DNA from 2 places in the Carnobacterium funditum DSM 5970 genome. Region 1 is predicted to be linked to the other one. Evidence: predicted binding sites of a transcription regulator. Region 1 holds the regulator's gene; the other holds the start of a gene.

Region 1 (6,427 bases):
GCGGTAAAAATATTTTATGCTTGCAGGAACTGGCTCTTAAAGAGATTGCACTTAGAAATAAGTGAAGAAAAGTCCCAAATTGTAAATCTCAAATCAGAATACTCTGAGTTCTTAGGTTTTAAGATGAAAGTCATTCCAAAAGGTAATAGGTGGATAGTCAGAAGCCACATATCTGATAAAGCATTTTATCGAACTGAATCGAAGTTGAGAGAAATCATTAAGCAAATAAAATACCCGAAGGGTACAAACGATGAAGTAAGAAAAATCGGATTGTATAACTCAACGGTTGTCGGAATACATCAGTATTTCCGAATTGCAACAATGATATCTTTTGATTTAGGTTTAATGGCGTATAGAATGCAAGGAATGTTCAAGAGTCATAAATTGGCAAAGAGGATTAAAAAGGAGGGGCATATAGCCTCTCTGTTTATCAATAAGGAATATGGGCGAAGTAAACAAATCAGATTCATAAGGAAACAGCCTTTACTACCCATCGGGTATATAAAGCATAAGAATCCAATGATGAAGAAAACGAAGGTAAACAAATGTACAGAAGAAGGTAGGAAGTTGATTCATAACCAACTATCTTTTGAAAATGTATTTATGTTGAGGCATATCATGGAAAATCCTGTAAAGGAAAGAACCATGGAATACAATGACAATCGCTTATCTTTGTACTCAGCCCAAAAAGGCAAATGTAAGATATCGCAAGAAATGTTAACCTCAGTTAACCTTAGATGTCATCATATTGAACCACGGTTCAAAAGCCAAAATGATTCCTATGATAATTTAATCTTAGTAACTGAACAAGTTCACAAACTTATTCATGCTACAGATTCTAAAACAATTGATAAACTAATGTAAGAACTTCAATTGAACGGGAAATTTTTGGACAGGTTGAACAAGTACAGAATAATAGCTGGTAATATCGAATTGTAACTTGATTCAAGAAAGTAACTCTAAAAGCGGAAAAATAAATTCGATGGAACGCCGTGTGAGGTGAAAATCTCACGCACGGTGTGGAGTGGGGGAAAACCTGGAGATAGTATCAAAAGGTTACCTATCACTATATGGGATTACCAGTACTGCAGTTTTAAAAGAAACGATTGAAATGATAGGAGGAGAGGTTAATTATTATATTCCTAATCGTTTTACTGATGGATATGGACCGAACACAAGGGTCTTCGAAAAATTAATTTCAGCAGGAACAGGCTTGATTTTAACATGTGACAATGGAGTAGGGGGTCATGAGGCTATTGCTAAAGCAAATGAGCTAGGAGTTGATGTGATAGTCACTGATCACCATGAATTGCAAAGTACTTTGCCAGATGCTTATGCTTTAATTCATCCAAGACATCCAAATGGCCAATATCCTTTCAAAAATTTAGCAGGAGTAGGTGTGGCTTTCAAATTAGCTACTGCCTTACTAGGAGAAATACCTTTAGAGATGCTTGATTTAGTAGCTATAGGAACAATTGCTGATTTAGTCAGCTTAACGGGTGAAAACCGTGCTTTAGTAAAGCAAGGCTTAGCTGTATTGAAAGAATCACAAAGAATAGGATTAATTGCTTTATGTAAAGTTGCAAGTATCAAGCAAAATGAAGCAGATGAAGAAACGATTGGTTTCGCCTTAGCTCCACGTTTGAATGCTGTTGGACGTTTAGGAGATGCTGCGCCTGCCGTTGAATTGTTGACTACTTTTGATGATGAAGAAGCCGTACGCTTATCAGAAATGGTAAACGTAAAAAATAGTGAAAGACAGTCGATTGTCAAGAGAATAACTGCTGAAGCATTAGAAATGGTAGAAGAAGATTCTGACCAAGGCATTTATATTTTAGCAAAACAAGGATGGCACGAGGGTGTATTAGGAATTGTTGCTAGTAAAATAGTAGCAACAACTGGAAAACCAGCTATTGTTCTTAACATTGATCATGAAAAAGGATATGCAAAAGGTTCTGGTAGGAGTACGTCAACGTATCATTTGTTTCATGCTTTAGAAGATACTGATCATTTAATAACGAAATTTGGAGGACATCAAATGGCCGCCGGGTTAACTCTGCCAATTGAAAGCATAGCTAACCTTAGAACAGAATTGAATGCATTCTTGCAACAAAAAGAAGGGCCCAATCAATTAGAAAACGCCTGTTTTGTTGATGAAAAACTACACATTTCTGATGTGAGCATAAAGGCAATCGAAGAACTACAAAAATTAGCTCCATTCGGAACAGAAAATCCAAAACCTGTTTTTCTATTTGAGCAAGTACGAGTTCAAGAAATTAAAAGAATCGGTAGCGAAAAAACACATTTAAAACTTAATTTAATTGAAGAGAAAGCAACTCTAGATGCAATTGGCTTTCATCTTGGATCCATGGCTGAGAATATTGGAGCTGAAGCAGAAATTTCAATAACAGGTAAACTGAATATCAATGAATGGAATGGATTAAGGAAACCTCAGCTGATGTTAGACGACTTAGTAGTTAAAGGCACGCAATTGTTTGATTTAAGAAGTACCCAAGTTTCACCAAGTATATGGCAACTACCTAGTGCTGACTACGTTTTTTTCAATGATAAGAATTATAATAAATACCAAGAAAAAATACCGGTAACTGGATATTCTCATTTGATTTCAAACCAAAAAGAAAATAAGCAATTTGAAATGAAAACAACTAAACTCATTTTAGTCGATTGTCCAGATAACTTGACATTATTAAGAGAGCTATTACAAAATAGTGAACCTTCTAACATCTATGTAAGTTTCTTTAATCAAGAAAGTGTATATTTAGAGGGCATACCGAGTCGGATACAATTCTCACATGTTTTTAAATATATTGCATCGCATATGGATATTGACGTAAGACATAAAACGAAAATTTTATCCGGACATTTAAAACTAAAAGAAAATATGCTCATTTTTATAATCTCCGTGTTTTTTGAAGCAGGTTTTGTTACAATACAAGATGGTATTATGAATATTGTATCAAATATTGAAAAAAAAGAATTAATAGATACAAAAGTTTATCAAAAGCGGCTCGAAAAATTTGCTGCAGAAGAAGCTCTCATATACAGTCACTTTGCAGAACTTGAAAAATGGATGAAAATCCAGCTAGAGAAAGAACTGTAAAATCGAAACGGAGGAAGAAATTAATGGATTTAAAAAAATATATAGCTGATGTACCTGATTTTCCAGAGGAAGGGATTATTTTTCGTGATATTTCTCCTTTAATGGCCGATGGCGAAGCTTATCGATTTGCAACAAATGAAATAGTTAGATATGCAAAAGATAAATGCGTAGATATGATTGTAGGACCAGAAGCACGAGGTTTTATCGTGGGCTGTCCAGTAGCTTATGAATTAGGGATTGGATTTGCTCCTGCTCGGAAAAAAGGTAAATTACCGCGTAATACCGTAGAAGTTAGTTATGGTTTAGAATATGGCAATGACGTTTTACAAATTCATAAAGATGCGATTAAACCTGGCCAAAAAGTACTTGTTTGTGATGACTTGCTAGCAACAGGTGGTACCATTGCAGCAACTATCAAGCTTATTGAGCAATTAGGTGGAGAAGTTGTTGGGACAGCCTTTCTAGTGGAGTTAAGTGATTTAAAAGGACGCAATAAAATTGAAGGTTATGATATTTTAGCGTTAATGGAGTACTAAAAAGTTCTTAAATAGATTTCTTTTAACGGACTAAAGGACTCAAAAGATAGCTGATTTTTTTAATGGTTACAAAAAAACACCTCTTTTATCTATGGTTTGTTTTCCATAAATAAAAGAGGTGCATTTTTTATAGCTAAACTTTATCTATCGATACGTTAAAAATAGCATCATTTCTGTTCTGAAATTAAACAATAAGTATGGTTAAAAAATATGGCTACGGTACAAACTGACTACTTTACCAAGAATAGTAACTTCATCTAAAAGAATAGCGCTCATAGAATCATTTTCTGGTTGCAGACGATAATAGCGGTCTTCACGGTAAAATCTTTTGCACGTAGCTTCGTCTTCGTTTGTTAATGCAATAACAATATCGCCATTGTTTGCGCTAGATTGTTTGCGAACAATCACTTCATCACCATCAAAGATACCAGCATTAATCATGCTTTCACCTCTGATTGTCAACATAAAAAGAGTATTGCTTTCTTGTCTTAAATTAGGAGGAAGTGGAAAATAATCAGAAGCTTCTTCAACTGCTAAAATGGGTTCACCAGCAGCTACTGTGCCCAATAAAGGGATTTGTTCTAGTTGAATGCCTAATTTTGTTAGCCCTTTAGAGGTTAATTCAATAGCACGCGGTTTACTAGGGTCTCTTTGTATAAAGCCGTTCTTTTCAAGCCGCGATAAATGGCCGTGAACAGTTGAAGTAGAAGATAGTGAAACAGCTGTTCCAATTTCACGTACTGTTGGCGGGTAACCTTTTAATTTTACTTGGTCATGAATGTATTGCAAAACTTCGATTTGTCTTGATTCTGGTGTTTTACGCATAAATAGATGCACCTCAATTCTTTTATTATTTCTTATTTAGAATAACATAAATCAACCTCTGAATCAAACAAATGTTCGCTAGTGTAAAAAACGATTTTAATGCATAGAGTAATTTTTTTTGGTATAGTATTCAAATAATGAAAATAATGAGGTGAATGAAATGTTATCTAAAGATAAATTAACAAGAATTAACGTTCTAGCAAAAAAATCTAAAAATGAAGGCTTAAGTTTATCGGAACAAACAGAACAAAAAAAACTAAGAGAAGCTTATCTAGCTGCCTTTAGAGGTGGCATGCGTAATCACATTGAAGGATTAAAAGTAGTTGATGAAACTGGGGCTGACGTAACACCAGATAAATTAAAAAAAATTCAAAAAGAAAAAGGTCTTCATGACCGTTAAAGATAAAATAAAGCGGATATTAAATTATTTTTAATAAATTGCATTCAAACGTTGATTTGAATGTTATAAAACAGTAAAATAAAAGTAACATAATTGAGAGGATGATTTAATTGTTTGACAACACTGACCAATTAGCGATTAACACGATTAGAACACTAAGTATGGATGGGGTTCAAAAAGCCAACTCTGGACACCCGGGATTACCAATGGGAGCAGCTCCGATGGCTTATACACTTTGGGCTAAACATTTAAAAGTGAATCCTAAAAATTCAAAATGGGTGAATCGTGATCGCTTCGTTCTTTCTGCAGGACATGGCTCTATCATGCTTTATAGCTTATTACACCTTGCGGGTTACAATGTTTCAATTGATGACTTGAAAAATTTCCGTCAATGGGATAGCAAAACTCCTGGACATCCAGAAGTACATTTAACAGATGGTGTCGAAGCAACAACAGGTCCATTAGGCCAAGGTATTGCAAATGCAGTAGGTATGGCAATGGCAGAGACACATTTAGCAGCAACTTATAATAAAAAAGATTACACAATTGTGGATCATTACACATATGCATTGTGTGGAGACGGAGATTTAATGGAAGGGGTTTCATCTGAAGCAGCTAGTTTGGCTGGTCATTTAGAGCTTGGGAAACTAATTATGCTTTATGATTCAAATGATATTTCTTTAGATGGACCAACATCGAAAGCATTTACCGAAAATGTTGGGCAACGATTTGAAGCCTACAATTGGCAACATATCTTAGTAAAAGATGGTAATGACATTGAAGAAATCAATGCGGCAATCAATGCTGCAAGAGCTGAAACAAAAAAACCTACTATCATTGAAGTAAAAACAATTATCGGTTTTGGCGCACCAAATGAAGGAACTCATAAAGTCCATGGGGCTCCTTTAGGTCCAGAAGGTATTGAAGCAGCTAAAAAAGCTTACGGATGGGAAGGAAAAGATTTCTTTGTTCCAGAAGAAGTAAGCAAACGTTTTGAAGAAGACATGATTAACAAAGGTGCAAATTCAGAAAAAGAATGGCACACATCGTTTAACGAGTATCATACGGCTTATCCTGAACTAGCAAATCAATTTGAACAAGCAATGAATAATGAACTTCCAAAAGATTGGGATAGTGAGTTGCCAAGTTTTTCAGAGGGAGATTCTGCTTTAGCTTCACGTGTTACCAGCAATCAAGTATTAACAGCTATTTCTAAAACTGTTCCCGCTTTTTGGGGTGGTTCTGCAGATTTATCTTCTTCAAATAATACGATGGTAGCAGGTGAAAAAGATTTCCAACCTGGTCAATATGAAGGAAGAAATATTTGGTATGGTGTGCGTGAATTTGCTATGACAGCTGCAGCAAACGGAATTGCTTTACATGGCGGTTCAAAAACTTACGTGGGAACATTCTTCGTTTTTACAGATTATTTAAGAGCGGCCGTTCGTTTAGCAGCAATTTCTAAATTACCAGTAACTTATGTCTTTACACACGATTCAGTTGCCGTTGGAGAAGATGGGCCAACACATGAACCTGTGGAACATC
Region 2 (6,427 bases), 410 kb from region 1:
AGAAATCACCTAAGCGATAAAATAAAAACGCATCCGGATATTGTTTTTTAATCCCTAAATATTGTACCATCATAGGTGTATGTTCTGTTTTTTGTGGCATGCTTATTTCCTTCCTCACTTTACCCTTTTTAATAGATTATACTTATTAAAAATCATTCCCAAATGGACGATCATCATTAATAACAATATTTTCAATTTTTTTTGCTGCTCCCGTTAAATCATCAATTTCGATAAAACAACCTGATAATAATTTACGTCCTTCCTTAGGCACCTCGAAGCGTGTTGGCATCTGAGTCAAAAAGCGATTAATAACTGATTCACGTTTCATTCCTAAAATTTCATCATACGGACCGGTCATGCCCACATCGGTTAAGTAGGCTGTACCGGCGGGTAAAATACGGGCATCATTAGTTTGTACGTGTGTATGTGTTCCAACTACTGCGGAAACTCTACCATCAAGGTACCATCCTAATGCTTGTTTTTCACTGGTTGTTTCAGCATGGAAATCAACAAATATCAAAGGAGTCCGTTGGCTCGCTTCTTCAACTAATTCATCCGCTTTTCTAAATGGATCATCTACATCTGACATAAATACTCGACCAATAAGATTGATAACAGCTAACTCCAATTGATTTACTTTAATATAAGCAATACCATTCCCAAGTGTTCCTTCAGGGTAATTTGCTGGACGAATCATTTTTTTCGCATCCTTAATAAATTCAAAAATTTCACGGTTGTCCCATGTATGATTTCCCATAGTAACAATATCTACTCCATCTTGGAGAAACCCTTTATAGATTTTTTCAGTAATGCCTCTTCCTGCTGCTGCATTTTCACCATTTAAAATAGTTACTTGTGGTTTGTATTGTTGTTTTAATTTGTGTAAATGATCATGAACCATTTCTCGTCCCATAGATCCTACAACATCACCAATGAATAATAATCTCATTTCTATTGCCTCTTCTCTAGATAATTGCATTCAAACCATTTTAACAATAATTCGTAGTAAAGAAAAGCTACGACATGCTTCCATTGATTCTTCTTTTATCTTTTTACCATTAAAAAAAATACGAAAAGAATGAAAATCATTCGTTTCGTATCTTTTTAAGTTCATTTCTGTTTGAAGCTACCTATTTTGCATATTCAACTGCTCGTATTTCACGAATAACGGTTACTTTAATATGTCCTGGATAATCTAACTCATCCTCAATCATATTTCGAACATCCCGAGCTAAATTGATAGCTTCTAGATCATCAACTGTATCTGGTTTAACCATGATTCTTATTTCGCGACCAGCTTGAATAGCATAACTCTGTTCTACACCTTCAAAGCTATTAGAAATATTTTCTAATTTTTCAAGACGATGAATATAATTTTCAAGTGATTCACTTCTAGCTCCTGGTCTAGCGGCAGATAAAGCATCTGAAGCTGCTACTAAGACTGAAATAACAGAAGTTGCTTCAACATCTCCATGATGAGAGGCAATTGCATTAATCACTGTTTCGTTTTCTTTGTAACGCATAGCGATTTCTGCACCAATTTCTACATGAGAACCTTCTACTTCATGGTCTAACGCTTTACCGATATCATGAAGTAGTCCTGCACGTTTAGCTAAGGTCACGTCTTCTCCTAATTCAGCGGCAAGTACTCCTGCTAACTTAGCGACTTCAATCGAATGTTGCAAGACATTTTGTCCATAACTTGTTCTGAAACGTAAACGTCCCAATATTTTTATAATGTCAGGGTGAATAGAATGTACTCCGACTTCGAATGTTGCTTGTTCACCAATTTCGCGGATTCGTTCATCCATTTCTTTACGTGATTTCTCTACCATTTCTTCAATGCGGGCAGGATGAATTCTTCCATCTTGAATTAGTTTCTCAAGTGTCATACGGGCAATCTCACGACGAATCGGATCAAATCCACTTAAAATGACTGCTTCTGGTGTATCATCAATAATTAAATCGATCCCAGTCAACGTTTCAAGAGCTCGTATATTACGACCCTCACGTCCAATAATACGACCTTTCATCTCATCATTCGGTAGAGATACGACTGAAACCGTAGATTCAGAAACCTGATCTGCAGCACTTCTTTGAATGGCTAAAGCAATCAATTCGCGTGCACGACGATCTCCTTCTTCTTTAGCTTTTTCTTCAGAATGTTTAACCATAACAGCCAATTCATGAGACAACTGTTCTTCTGTCTCTTCTATAATAATATGTTTAGCATCTTCTCGTGAAAGAGCAGCTACATTTTCTAATTCTGTTTCTTGTTGTTCAACTAGCTTTCTTGCTTGGATCTCCAAATCGTCCAATAGTTGTTGTCTTGAACCTAATTTCTCTTCTTTTGCTTCAAGTGTCCGTTCACGTTTTTCTAAGCTGTCATTTTTACGGTCAATGTTATCTTCACGCTGTACTAACCGATTTTCTTGTCTTAGAATCTCATTTCTTCTTTCTTTCAGCTCAGTTTCAATTTCAGTTCTATATTTGTAGTTTTCTTCCCTCGCTTCTAACATCGCTTCCTTTTTCATGGTTTCTGCTTCTCTATAAGCTTCATCCAATATTCCAGTTGCAGTGTTCCTAGCACCAGCCAATTCTTTTTCATGTTTTGATTTGCGGATGGCATACCCTACAAAAAGACCGACAACTAAAGTAACGATAGCGAAGGCTATACTGTTAAAATTCATTCTTCCACCTCCGTATCTTATTTAATTTGTCATTTCCTATTTATCAATTATCAATTATCAATTATCTGGTAGAACTTCGTAACTTTTTTACCAATAAAACCTACCTGTTATCTAAAGATAAAGTAAAGGATATTCTAATTTTAATTGTCTACACGGGACATGTCAACTTAATAATAGTTTTTGAGGGTGATTATGCTACTTTTGTCCATTAAATGAGAACGTTATCTTATATATTTCTCATTCTTCACCTTTTTTTCTTTTAAAAAAAAAAAAGAAGCTGAACCGGTACAACCCGTCCTAGCTTCTTTTTAGGCCTTTTTTTAAATAGGTTTTATTTTCCTTCAGTTAAAATCGGTTTACTTTTTTTTTCTGAAGTTGAATCAGTTTTCTTTTTTTCTTTTTCTTTATCTTTTTCATCTGTATTTTCCTCAGCCTCACCTATACCATAAGCTGCACGTACTTTTTTCTCGATTTCGGCTCTTAACTCAGGGTGATCTATGAAGTAACGTTTTGCATTTTCTCGTCCTTGTCCAATTCGTTCCCCCTTATAAGAGTACCAAGCTCCCGCTTTGTCTATAATATCTTTTTCTGATCCCATATCCACGAGTTCTCCAACTTGTGAAATTCCTTCTCCATACATAATATCAACTTCTGCTATTCTGAATGGTGGGGCTACTTTATTCTTCACTACTTTTATCTTTGTACGATTTCCCATAATATCCGTACCTTGTTTGATTTGTTCTGCACGTCTTACTTCTAAACGAATCGTTGCATAAAATTTAAGAGCACGTCCACCTGGTGTAATTTCAGGATTACCAAACATAACTCCAACTTTTTCACGAATCTGATTAATGAATAAAGCAATTGTTTTCGTTTTGTTAATTGAACCAGATAATTTACGAAGAGCTTGAGACATTAAACGAGCTTGTAAACCAACGTGACTGTCTCCCATTTCACCTTCAATTTCTGCACGGGGAACTAATGCCGCCACTGAATCAATAACAACAATATCTACAGCACCACTTGAAACTAACGCATCCGCAATCTCTAATCCTTGTTCACCTGTATCTGGTTGTGACAATAGTAACTCATCAATATCTACACCTAATGCGGCTGCATACTTAGGATCTAGTGCATTTTCAGCGTCAATAAATGCAGCAATTCCACCTTGTTTTTGAACTTCAGCTACAGCATGCAACGCTACTGTAGTTTTACCAGAACTTTCTGGTCCATATACTTCTATGATTCTCCCTCTTGGGAAACCACCAACTCCTAGCGCTACATCCAACGCTAATGAACCACTTGGAATAGTTGAAATACGAGTATCCACTTTTTCTCCTAACTTCATAACTGAGCCTTTACCAAAGTTCTTTTCAATTTTTTTCAATGCTAATTCTAATGCTTGTTTACGGTCTTCTGCCATTGTATGTCCTCCTAAATTGTTTTTTATTGCTATCAATTTACATAATTAATTTTATTTTATAGGTCTGTCAACATCCATCATACTTTCTTTTTTTATAAAATGCAAGAAGAAACCGAACAAACATTCGGTGCGCTATCTAATCCATTTCTCACTGAGTCCAATGGACTTTTCCATTAATCTGCTTGTCCAATAATTCTCGATAAATTAGATCTAATCCTGCTAGAACTGAAAGTTCCCGATTATTATTTCTATCTTTTTCAAAATGAAAACATTTTGCATACGGACGCTCATTTTTGATTGCTATACCTATCCAAACTGTACCAGGTTTTTTATTCTCTAACTTTAATGGACCAGCTACACCAGTAAAAGAAATTCCAATATCTGTGTTGAACTGACTTTTGACCTGTTCGGCCATCTTAATGGCACATTGGCTACTGACAACTCCGAATTGATCCATCATTTTTTGATTGATACCGAGTATCTCTTTTTTTATACGATTGCTATAAGTGACCAATCCACCTTCAAAAAATTCTGAAGCACCAGATATAGATGTTACCGTACTCTGAAAAGCTCCTCCTGTTAAACTCTCAGCTGCTGATAATGTCAATTCTCTCTCTTTCATTACTTTACTGACTACTTCAGCTAAACTTGTGTCATCTCCATAGCCATATAAGTAGTCTCCAGCGCGTTCTCTTATTATTACCTCTAAGTTATCCAACTTTTTTTCGCACTCGATTTCAGACCTTCCATTGGCCGTTAAGCGCAAGCTCACTTCATGCTTACCTGCATAAGAAGCTAACGTAGGATTTGCTTGTTTTTCAATCAAATCCTCCAACAATGTAACTAGACGCGATTCACCTATTCCATAAAAGCGTAAAATCTTCGATAGCAAAACAGTTTCATTTGCTGTTTGCTTCAGTAGCAATGGTTTTGCTTCTTGCTCAAACATTCTCTCTAATTCGTGTGGCGGTCCTGGCAGCAACAAATAAAAACAATTTTCCATTTTTAAAAACATGCCTGCAGCCATACCATTATTATTTTTTAAAACACTTGAATTTTTGATTACTAATGCTTGAAGTTCATTGTTTTCAGACATAGGGCGATTTTTTTGTTCGTGGAACTTTATAATTTTTTCCATAGTCTTTTCGTGCCGTACCAATTGTTTTCCAAGATGCTTTGCTAAAATTTGTTTTGTCATATCATCTTTTGTTGGACCTAAGCCTCCCGTTAAAACAACCAAATCGCTTCTTTCTTCAGCAAATTGTATGGCTTCTTCTAATCTTTCTGCATTATCTCCTACAACAGATTGATGATAAACTTCAATACCTAATGTTGCTAACTCTTTCGATAAAAATGTTGCATTTGTATTCACTACTTGTCCTAACAATAGTTCTGTCCCGACAGCAATTATTTCAGCATTCATCTTTTTCTCCTCACTTATAGTCAATATACGCTTGTTGACGGTCTTCTATTTTTTTTATTAGATCATAAAATCATTATTGAAATAAGATAGATTCTCATTACCATTCCACAGTATCTAAAATAGGCTGAGACGACTGTCCCAACCTATTTTTAAAGACACGTATGATTACACCGAAGAAGGTTACATGGAACCTTTAAAGATACTGCTATTTTTCACAAAATAATCGATTCCTGAATAAATAGTAAAAAACAAACAGATATACAACATGATATCAGCTAAAGGAATACCTAAACCTTCAAAAGGTAAATTATCTACCAATAACAAAATAATGGCAATCATTTGAGTCATGGTCTTAATTTTACCTGGCCATGCTGCCGCCAGGACTGTTCCTCCTTGTTCAACTAATAATAGACGCAATCCGGTTACCGCTAGTTCTCTACAAACGATAATTGCTACAACCCATGAAGAAGCTAAGCCTTGGCCAACTAAAATAATTAATGCAGTCATTACTAACATTTTATCAGCTAAGGGATCTGCAAACTTTCCAAAATTTGTTACCAAGCCTCTTGAGCGAGCAATTTTCCCATCAAGCCAATCTGTTATACTAGCAACTGCAAATATAATTGCTGCTATTAACTGTGTAATCTCAATCGTTGACCCCCATATTTGCCAAACTCCCCAATTTAAAGGAGCCAGAGCGATGATGACAAAAATGGGTATCATAAAGATACGCACAACCGTTAATTTATTTGGTAAATTCAAACTATCGCCTTCTTTCTTTTTTATTTATATTTAAATTTAAAACAATAAGAAAACTCTAATAAAAGAGATGTCTTATTGTCTTCTTACTTTATTCTTTTTCATTAAATTGAAATTCAATCTTCTGTGTGA

What was found. Region 1 encodes LexA, which represses DNA repair genes until DNA is damaged. Its sites were predicted from a motif close to CNAACANNTGTTNG; they were not measured.
Region 2: recA (recombinase RecA) is a predicted target of LexA. The motif match lies at 4,227-4,240, and genes of this name have one in related genera.

Annotation. Positions count from the first base shown of each region.
Region 1 covers NZ_JQLL01000001.1:526,201-532,627, reverse strand. The annotation lists partial or broken gene ltrA (group II intron reverse transcriptase/maturase) at 1-939, shown strand, start outside; gene recJ (single-stranded-DNA-specific exonuclease RecJ) at 1,025-3,121, shown strand; gene BR44_RS02305 (adenine phosphoribosyltransferase) at 3,145-3,657, shown strand; gene lexA (transcriptional repressor LexA) at 3,859-4,482, opposite strand; gene BR44_RS02295 (DUF896 family protein) at 4,643-4,882, shown strand; gene tkt (transketolase) at 4,993-6,427, shown strand, end outside.
Region 2 covers NZ_JQLL01000001.1:940,545-946,971, forward strand. The annotation lists gene mutS (DNA mismatch repair protein MutS) at 1-100, opposite strand, end outside; gene BR44_RS04280 (TIGR00282 family metallophosphoesterase) at 146-949, opposite strand; gene rny (ribonuclease Y) at 1,131-2,690, opposite strand; gene recA (recombinase RecA) at 3,022-4,113, opposite strand; gene BR44_RS04295 (competence/damage-inducible protein A) at 4,262-5,536, opposite strand; gene pgsA (CDP-diacylglycerol--glycerol-3-phosphate 3-phosphatidyltransferase) at 5,717-6,298, opposite strand; gene BR44_RS04305 (helix-turn-helix domain-containing protein) at 6,387-6,427, opposite strand, start outside.